3 regions of the Glycomyces sp. NPDC050141 genome follow, and region 2 is predicted to be linked to each of the others. Evidence: predicted binding sites of a transcription regulator. Region 2 holds the regulator's gene; each other region holds the start of a gene.

Region 1 (3,274 bases), on a different contig from region 2:
GTAACCCGGCCGGGACCGTCTGTGAAGGGCCGGAAATCGCTGGCGCGCTTGGGGTTCGCGGACGCGGCATACCGTCCTTGGAGGGGGCGGTATGCCGCGCTTGCGCAGCGGACTACGCCGTCTGCACTGAAGGCCAGTACAGAGAAAGGGAGAACCACTCACAATACAGTGAGCGGTCCTCCCTCGCAGTACTCAGTAGGCCTGAGCAAGCAACCCTGAAGGGCTGCTTACATCATGCCGCCCATGCCGCCCATGTCGGGGGCGCCGCCGGCGCCTTCCTTCTCGGGGGCGTCGGCCACGACGGCCTCGGTGGTCAGGAACAGCGCGGCGATCGACGCGGCGTTCTGCAGCGCCGAGCGGGTGACCTTGGTCGGGTCGGGAATGCCCGCGGCGAGCATGTCCACGTACTCGCCGGTCGCGGCGTTCAGGCCGTGGCCGGTGGGCAGGTTGCGGACCTTCTCCACCACGACGCCGCCTTCGAGGCCGGCGTTCTCGGCGATGGCGCGCAGCGGCGCACCGAGCGAGCGGCGCACGATCTCCACACCGGTCGCCTCGTCGCCCTCGGCGTCGATCTTGTCGAAGGCGATCGCGCCGGCCTGGGCCAGCGCGGTGCCGCCACCGGCGAGGATGCCCTCTTCAACGGCGGCCTTGGCGTTGCGCACGGCGTCTTCGACGCGGTGCTTGCGCTCCTTGAGCTCGACCTCGGTGGCCGCGCCGACCTTGATCACGGCGACGCCGCCGGCGAGGCGCGCGAGGCGCTCCTGCAGCTTCTCGCGGTCGTAGTCGGAGTCGGAGTTGTCGATCTCGGCGCGGATCTGGTTGATCCGGCCCTGGATCGCTTCCTCTTCGCCGCCACCGTCGACGATGATGGTGTCGTCCTTGGTGATGACGACCTTGCGGGCCTGGCCCAGCAGGGAGATGTCGGTGTTCTCGAGCTTGAGGCCGATCTCCTCGGAGATGACCTGGCCGCCGGTGAGGATCGCGATGTCGCCGAGCATGGCCTTGCGGCGGTCGCCGAAGCCGGGGGCCTTGACGGCGGCCGACTTGAAGATGCCGCGGATCTTGTTCACCACGAGGGTCGGGAGGGCTTCGCCGTCCACGTCCTCGGCGATGATCAGGAGCGGCTTGCCGGTCTGGGTGACCTTCTCCAGGGTCGGGAGGAGGTCCTTGACCGCGGAGATCTTCTGGTTCGCGACGAGGATGTACGGCTCCTCGAGCACGGCCTCCATGCGGTCCTGGTCGGTCACGAAGTAACCGGACAGGTAGCCCTTGTCGAAGCGCATGCCCTCGGTGAGCTCGAGGTCGAGGCCGAAGGTGTTCGACTCCTCGACGGTGATGACGCCTTCCTTGCCGACCTTCTCCATCGCCTCGGCGATGATGGCGCCGACGGTGACGTCACCGGCGGAGATCGAAGCGGTGGAGGCGATCTGCTCCTCGGTCTCGACCTCGGTGGAGGTGGACTGGAGGTGCTCGACGACGGCGGCGACGGCCTTCTCGATGCCCTTCTTGATGGCGATCGGGTTGGCGCCGGCGGCGACCGCGCGGAGGCCTTCCTTGACGAGGGCCTGGGCCAGGACCGTGGCGGTCGTGGTGCCGTCACCGGCCACGTCGTCGGTCTTCTTGGCGACTTCCTTGACCAGTTCGGCGCCGATGCGCTCGTACGGGTCTTCGAGCTCGATCTCCTTGGCGACGGAGACACCGTCGTTGGTGATCGTCGGGGCGCCCCACTTCTTGTCGAGCACCACGTTGCGGCCCTTCGGGCCGAGGGTCACCTTGACGGCTTCGGCGAGGGTGTTCATGCCTCGTTCGAGCCCGCGGCGAGCCTCCTCGTCGAATGCGATCATCTTCGCCATGGTCGATGGCTTCCTTTCGGAGAACGTTCGTGGTCGACGGTGAGGCGGCAAACCCGCGACGGCGGGCCCTGTCACGAGCCCGACCACCTCAACGCTTTATTAGCACTCGCCAGCTGCGAGTGCCAGCTCCAGGTATAGCACTCTCGCCTTGAGAGTGCCAATCCGGGGCGTGGAACACGTGGTGAAAGGTAAAGAGGCCCGGGCTGGAGCCCGGGCCTCTTCGCTTGCCGCTACTGGTTCGGCATGGGATGTCCGGGCTCGCCTGGGTCGACCGGGTCGACGGCGACGCCCGCGGCCTCGGCCGAGAGCGAGGTGGCGGAGACCGATTCGGCGCGGCCGCGCAGCCAGGCGTACGTGCACAGGGACGCGGCGAGAATCCAGATCATGGGCACGAGCAGGAGCAGGGCCATGACCGCTTCGGTGAGGATCGTGAAGACCGCGGCGAGCCAGGGCGCGAAGACGGCGTGCCAGACCCCGGCGAGGAGGAGGCCGACGAGCCCGATGATGAGGTTCGCGGCGAAGGCGACGAGGACCACGATGATGATGCGGCCCAGGGCGGCCCAGAACGCGGAGTGCGTGAGCTGGATGGAGCGGGCGTAGGGGCTGCGGCGGGATTCGAAGACGGCGGCGGGGGCCATGAGGCTGAGCGCGAAGATCGCCCACAGGCCGGGCAGGACGCACAGGACGAGGCCGGCGGCGACGGTGACCCCGGCGAGCAGGAGCCACAGGAAGAACTTGCCGCCGCGCCGGAAGCCGAAGGAGAAGGCCTCGCCGAGGGCGAGGAACCCGCCCGCGGCTTCGGCGGCGGCCGTGCGGACCCCGGCGAGCGCGGCGGAGCCGGAGACGTAGAGGACGGCGAGGGTGAGGATCGCGCCGATGATGCCGACGGCGGCGCTCGGGTTGACCTCGCGGACGACGGTGCCCCAGTCGGTCTGGGTGATGTCGATGTCGGGGGTGCGGACGGTGTTGTTGTAGGCGCCGAGAATCCAGCGGGGCAGGACGACGCCGATGAGGAGGATGAGCCCGACCGTGCGCCAGGAGCGCTGGACGACGTCCATGGACGCGTGCCACCAGCCCTCGAACGTGTCGGTCACGAGGGGGTCGCCGCCCGAGAAGCGGCCCGACGGCTCGCCCGGCTGCCCGGCATTCCAGTAAGGATCGTCGCTCATAGGCCGGATCGTAAACCAATGAAACGCGCATATCAGACAAACGACTGCAACGCATCCGTTCGGGGATGACACGTTCGCGCGTTCGCCTGCCCGGCCGCGCGCGAGCCACTACCGTACGCAGGTATCGGCGCACGTCGCGCCGGATCGCCGAGCACCTTGGGAGCGCCGATGTCCCACCGCGAGATGCGTCCCGTCGGCCGCGAGAAGACCTTCTTCGGGCATCCCCGCGGCCTCGCCGTCCTCTTCGGGACC
Region 2 (3,274 bases):
GGCGACTTCGACTTCGACCTGGTCGTCGAGGGTGTGGATGTTGAGCTTCGTGCCGAGCGCGGCCTGGGTCATGGGGACGCGGACGCGGCAGCGCAGGTCGGAGCCTTCGCGGGTGAAGACCTCGTGGGGCTTCTCGTGGACTTCGACGTAGAGGTCGCCGGCGGGGCCGCCGCCGGGGCCGACTTCGCCTTCGCCGGAGAGGCGGATGCGCATGCCGTCCTCGACACCGGCGGGAACCTTCACGGTGATCCGGCGGCGCGAGCGCACGCGGCCTTCGCCGCCGCACTTGCGGCACGGGTCGGTGATGATCGTGCCGTAGCCGGAGCAGGCCGAGCACGGGCGCGCGGTGCGCACCTGGCCGAGGATCGTACGTTGTACGACTTGGACTTCGCCGGAGCCGCCGCAGGTCGAGCAGGTCTGGGGTTCGGCGTCGCCTTCGGTGCAGGAGCCTTCGCAGGAGTCGCAGAGGATCGCGGTGTCCACGGTCAGGGTCGACTCGGTGCCGAACGCGACCTCCTCGAGGTCGAGGTCGAGGCGCAGCAGCGCGTCGTTGCCGGGCCGGGTGCGCGAGCGCGGGCCGCGGCGGCCGAAGCCGCCCATGGAGCCGCCGAAGAAGGCGTCCATGATGTCCTCGAAGCCCATGAAGGGCGCGCCGCCCGCGCCGCCGCTCGCGGTGCGGGAGAACGGGTCGCCGCCGGCGTCGACGATGGCGCGCTTCTGCGGGTCCATGAGGACCTCGAAGGCGGCGTTGATGTCCTGGAGGCGCTCTTGCGCGTCCGGTTCGTCGCTGACGTCGGGGTGGTACTTGCGCGCCAGCTTCCGGTACGCCTTCTTGAGTTCGTCGTCGGTGGCGTTCCGGTCGACGCCGAGAATGCCGTAGTAGTCCTTAGCCACGTGCGCTCTGTCCTGTCAGCGGTTCTGTTCCAAAATCTCGGACACGTACCGGGCGACGGCGCGGACGGCCGCGATCGTGCCCGGGTAGTCCATGCGGGTGGGTCCGAGGACGCCCATGTGGCCGACCACCGAACCCGGTCCGTATCCGGCGGTGACCACGGTGGTCTCGCGGAAGTCGTCGAGGTTGTTCTCGTCGCCGATGCGCACGGTGAGGAGCGCGTTGGAGTCGGCGCGGCCCAGCAGCTGCATGAGCACGACCTCCTCCTCGAGGGCTTCGAGGATGGGCCGCAGGGACCCGGCGAAGAAGTTCCCCGGGCGCGTCAGGTTCGCGGCGCCCGCGACGGCGACGCGTTCCTCGGTGCGCGCGACGACCGTGTCCAGGAGCACGCGCGCCAGCGCGGAGGCGGTGGTGTGCAGCTCGGGGCGGGCGAGTCCGGCGAGGTCGGCGATGATGCGCGGGGCGTCGGCGAGGGGCTTCCCCTGGAGCTGCTCGTTGACGAGGCGGCGCAGGTCGAGGACGTCGTCTTCGCTAAGTTCGGCGGGCATCTCGACGTAGCGCTGCTCGACGCGGCCGGTGTCGGTGATCATGACGACCATGAGCCGGGTCGGGGTGAGCGAGACGAGTTCGAGGTGGCGCACGGAGGAGCGGTTGAGGCTGGGGTACTGGACGACCGCGACCTGGTGGGTGAGCTGGGCGAGGAGGCGCACGGTGCGGGTGACGACGTCGTCGAGGTCCATCGCTTCGGAGAGGAAGCGGTGCACGGCGCGGCGTTCGGCGGCCGAGAGCGGTTTGATCTTGCCGAGGCGGTCGACGAAGAGGCGGTAGCCCTTGGCGGTGGGGATGCGTCCGGCGGAGGTGTGGGGCTGCTGGATGTACCCGGCCTCTTCGAGGTAGGCCATGTCGTTGCGGACGGTCGCGGCGGAGACGCCGAGGGCGTGGCGCTGGGAGACGGCTTTGGAGCCGACGGGTTCCTGGGTGGCTACGTAGTCCTCGACGATGGCGCGCAGCACTTCGAGTTTGCGATCGTCCATCGCCGCCACGTCCCCTCCGTCGTTCGGTGTGTCCCGGACCGGACCCGGGTTCAGTCGGCCGGACTCAAGTCTGGCACTCCCGGTCCGGGAGTGCCAGTCTACGTGTGCGGTCAGGCAGAGGGGATGACGAGCGCGCCGTCGTCGCCGACGGTCACTCCGGCGTCCCCGAAGTCGTCGGCGAGCTCGTTGAAGTCGTCGTACGCGCCGTTGTCGTCGTCGAGCTGCGGGTAGCCGTCGCCGTCCATGCGGGTGGCGGTGACGTTGGCGGCGAGGAGGGTGCCGTCCTCGCGGAAGGTGGCGGTGAGCACGGCGGAGCGGCCGAGGGGGCCGTCGGTGGCGAAGAGGCCCTGGCCGCCGCCGAAGTTCCCGAGGGAGTGGACGATGAGTTTGCCGTTGTACCACTCGATGCCGCGCAGGACGTGGGGTCCGTGGCCGACGAAGATGTCGGCGCCGCTGTCGATGCAGGTGTGGACGAATTCGCGGGTGTTGCCGCGGTCTTCGCCGATGTAGTTCTCGACGCCTTCGGGGACGTGCCGGTGGTCGGTGCCTTCGGCGCCGACGTGGGCGGTGGCGATGACGATGTCGGCCTGCTCCCGGGCGGAGGCGACGAGGGCGGCGACGGCGTCGAGGTCGCGCAGGTCGGTGTAGAAGCTGTAGGGCGCGAAGCCGACGATGCCGACGGTGAGGCCGCTCTCGGTCTCGACGAGGCAGACTTCGTCCTTGATGCCGCTGACCTGCATGCCTGCGGCTTCGGCGGCTTCCTGGGTTTCGACGGCGCCGTCGGGTCCGGCGTCCCAGCCGTGGTTGTTGGCCTGGTTGATGACGTCGAATCCGGCGTCGGCGAAGACCTGCGCGTACTCGCCGGGGAGGCGGAAGTAGGTGCACTCGCCGCCGCCGCACTTGTCGAACTCCTGTGTGGAGAGGGCGCCTTCGAGGTTGGCGATGACGACGTCGCCGTGGAGGATGTCGGTGACGCCGCTGAAGAAGCTCGCGCCGCCGTCGTCGGCCATCTGGTTCGGGTAGGAGCCGGGCATGGTGTCGCCCACGTGCGTGATGGTGATCTCGCGGGGCTCGGGCGAGGGGGCCTCGGAGGTGGGCTCCTCGGCGGCCTGGCCGCCTTCGTCCTCGACCGGGGGCGGCTCTTCCTCGCCGCAGGCGGCGGCGGCCGCGAGTCCGGCGGCGGAGGCGGCGACGAGCAGGCCTCGGCGAGCGAGTGTGGGCGTTGCAGTGCGCATGGGTGCGGGCTCCGGGTGGTGTTCGTATTGGGGGGTCCGTGCGCGGACGTCACCTGGGAGGTGCCGCGGCCTCTAGGGGGAGGCGCGCGGGGCGTCACGATAGGCGAATACGG
Region 3 (3,274 bases), on a different contig from region 2:
GCCCTTCAGCTTGAGCTGCTTTCGCAGGGCGGCCGGGTCGATGCCCGTTCCCCTTTGCTTGATCGTCAGGCGGCCGATGCCTCGTTCCGCCAGCAGCGCCTTGAGTTTCTTCGGGTGGAGCGGCCAGACTTCCTCTACCTTCCAGGCCCTCGCGAACGGGGTCTCGATCAACCTGTCGCTGTAGAGGTAGGCGATCGTCTCGTTCGCCGTGTGGGCTTCCAACTGCTCCGCCAGTTCGGCCACCAGGCCGGCCCGGATGACCGCGCCGTCGGGTTCGTAGAGGTATGCGGCGACCTCGCCGACCGGCGCGATCTCCTGGCCGCTTCCGGTCAGCTCGTGCCATTCGCCCGCCTTGCACAGGCTGGCGCGCCTCGGCACCTCGGCCGCCTCGCCCAGCCACAGGCACGCCTCGACCACGTCCCGGTCCACCGAGACCCATTCCGCTTCGGCGCCTTCGGGAATCCACGCGTGGTCGATGCCCGGGCCGAGCTTCAGCGCCGCGAACCTCGTTCCCGCCATGTGCGCCAGGACCCGGTCGAGGGGCGGCGAGTAGTCGGCGGGGTTGAAGTTGCGGGTCGAGCCGGAGCGCCGGGCCGGGTCGGCGAAGGCCGATTCGGCCAGCGGCGTCTCCAGTGCGTCCCCGACCGCGATCTCGACTGGGAGGCCCGTCGCCTCGGCGTTCGCCCTCGCGTACTCGGCCGTCGCCTCGTTCATGTCCACGGCTTCGACCCGCATGCCGGCCTCGGCGAACGCCAGGGCCTCGGTGCCGAGACCGCAGCACAGGTCCGTGACGGCCTGCGCGTGCCGGGCGAACCGCGCCGCCCGCCGTTCCGCGACGACCCACCGGGTGGCCTGCTCCAGTCCGGCCCGCGTGAAGTACAGCTTCGCCGCGCGTTCGCCGAACTTTCCCCGGGCCTTCTCCCTCAGCTCGGCGAGGGTCAGCGCCGCCGCCGCGAGGTCGGGTTCGATCCCGGCCTTCCGCAGGGCCAAGGGGGCCCGGTCGCCGTCGGTGCGCAGGGCGTCGGCGGCCCGGGTCTGGAGCTCGGGGCGGGCCCTGAGGGCGGCGAGCAGGCTGGTGTCCACGTGCCTCATGGTATGACGTTCGGAACCCGGTGTTGACGGTCCCCACCTGCGCGAACTAACTTACGTCTTAGCACTCGCAGGTCGAGATTGCTAAGCGCTATGATCGGCTTGGCACTCTCGATGCGAGAGTGCCAACAGCCACGGGCCGGTGCCTCGGCACCCGCGACGACGAGACCCGCGCCGTCGTGGCGCACATCCGTATTGAACACGAAGGTTTGGAGAAACCAAGTGAGCAAGGCTGCCATCAAGCCGCTGGGCGACCGCATCGTTGTCCAGGCCAACGAGGCCGAGACCACCACCGCTTCCGGCCTGGTCATCCCCGACACCGCCAAGGAGAAGCCCCAGGAGGGCACCGTTCTGGCCGTGGGCCCGGGCGCCTTCGACGACAAGGGCAACCGCCTCCCGATCGACGTCAAGGTCGGCGACGTGGTCATCTACTCCAAGTACGGCGGGACCGAGGTCAAGTACAACGGCGAGGAGTACCTCGTCCTGTCCTCGCGCGACGTCCTCGCGGTCGTCGAGAACTAGCACGCATCGGGCCCTTCCCGTGAAGGGCCCTTTCGTGTCTTAGGAAGGGAAACCCATGCCGAAGATTCTCAACTTCGCCGAGGACGCGCGGCACAACCTGCTGCACGGCATCGACCAGCTCGCCGACACCGTCAAGGTCACGCTCGGCCCGAAGGGCCGCAACGTGGTCCTCCAGCGCTCCTTCGGCGCGCCGCTGATCACCAACGACGGCGTGACGATCGCCAAGGAGATCGAGCTCGCCGACCCGTACGCCAACCTCGGCGCGCAGCTGGTCAAGGAAGTCGCGACCAAGACGAACGACGTCGCGGGCGACGGCACCACCACTGCCACGGTCCTCGCGCAGAAGATGAGCCGCGCGGGCATCAAGGCGGTCACGGCCGGGGCGAACCCGATCGCGATCCGCAAGGGCATCGAGGCCGCGGCGAACGCCGTCTCCGACGAGCTGCTGGCCCAGGCCATCCAGATCGACTCGCACGAGCACATCGCGCAGGTCGCGGCCGTCTCGGCGCAGGACCCGGAGATCGGCGAGCTCATCGCGAAGGCGATGGACGCGGTCGGCGCCGAGGGCGTCATCTCGGTCGAGGACGGCTCCAGCCTGGAGACCATCCTCGAGGTCACCGAGGGCATGCAGTTCGACAAGGGCTTCATCTCGCCGAACTTCATCACCGACCAGGACTCGCGCCAGACGGTCTTCGAGGACCCGTACATCCTCATCACCAACGCCAAGGTCGGCTCCATCGAGGAGCTGCTGCCGGTGCTGGAGCGGGTCGTCGAGACCTCGAAGCCGCTGCTCATCATCGCCGAGGACGTCGAGGGCCAGGCCCTGGCGACCCTCACGGTGAACGCCCTGCGCGGCACCCTTCGCGTGTGCGCCGTCAAGGCCCCGGCCTTCGGCGACCGCCGCAAGGCCATCCTGGGCGACATCGCGGCCCTCACGGGCGCCGAGGTCATCTCCTCCGAGGTGGGCCTGGAGCTCAAGGCCGCCGACCTGTCGCACCTGGGCCGGGCCCGCCGCGTCACCGTCTCCAAGGACGCCACCACGATCGTGGACGGCGCCGGGGAGAAGGAGACCGTCGACGCCCGCATCGCGCAGATCAAGCAGCAGGCTTCCACGACCGAGTCGTCCTGGGACCGCGAGAAGCTCGAAGAGCGCCTCGCGAAGCTCTCGGGCGGCGTGGCCGTGATCCAGGTCGGCGCGGCCACCGAGGTCGAGCTGAAGGAGCGCAAGCACCGGATCGAGGACGCGGTCAACGCGACCAAGGCCGCGGTCGAGGAGGGCATCGTCGCCGGCGGCGGCGCGGCCCTGGTGCACGCGATCAGCGTCCTCGAGAAGATCGAGCTGGACGACCCGGAGGCCCGCGTGGGCCTCAAGATCGTCGAGGAGTCCCTGTCCGAGCCGCTGCGCCGCATCGCGATCAACGCCGGCGAGTCCGGCGACGTGATCGTCAACGCGGTCGAGGGCAAGGGCTGGCGCGAGGGCTGGAACGCCGCCACCGGCGAGTACGAGGACCTGGTCGCGGCCGGCATCCTCGACCCGGTGAAGGTCACCCGCAACGCGCTGCTCAACGCCGGTTCGATCGTCGGCATGCTGCTGACGACCGAGGTGACGATCGTGGACAAGCCCGAGGAAGAGGAAGAGGCGGCCGGTCACGGCCACTCGCAC

What was found. The regulator HrcA, encoded in region 2, represses chaperone genes, less so after heat shock. The targets are predictions, from matches to a motif close to CTTAGCACTCNCNNNNNGNGAGTGCTAAG.
Positions count from the first base shown of each region.
Region 1: the regulator HrcA is predicted to act here: its motif matches at 1,987-2,015, upstream of groL (chaperonin GroEL).
Region 3: the regulator HrcA is predicted to act here: its motif matches at 1,150-1,178, upstream of groES (co-chaperone GroES).

Region 1 covers NZ_JBVJHZ010000058.1:11,090-14,363, reverse strand. The annotation lists gene groL (chaperonin GroEL) at 228-1,853, opposite strand; gene ACZ60M_RS23890 (hypothetical protein) at 2,084-3,022, opposite strand; gene ACZ60M_RS23885 (peptide MFS transporter) at 3,191-3,274, shown strand, end outside.
Region 2 covers NZ_JBVJHZ010000004.1:18,517-21,790, reverse strand. The annotation lists gene dnaJ (molecular chaperone DnaJ) at 1-894, opposite strand, end outside; gene hrcA (heat-inducible transcriptional repressor HrcA) at 910-1,926, opposite strand; gene ACZ60M_RS03385 (CapA family protein) at 2,037-3,161, opposite strand.
Region 3 covers NZ_JBVJHZ010000002.1:121,890-125,163, reverse strand. The annotation lists gene ACZ60M_RS01850 (class I SAM-dependent methyltransferase) at 1-1,083, opposite strand, end outside; gene groES (co-chaperone GroES) at 1,312-1,611, shown strand; gene groL (chaperonin GroEL) at 1,667-3,274, shown strand, end outside.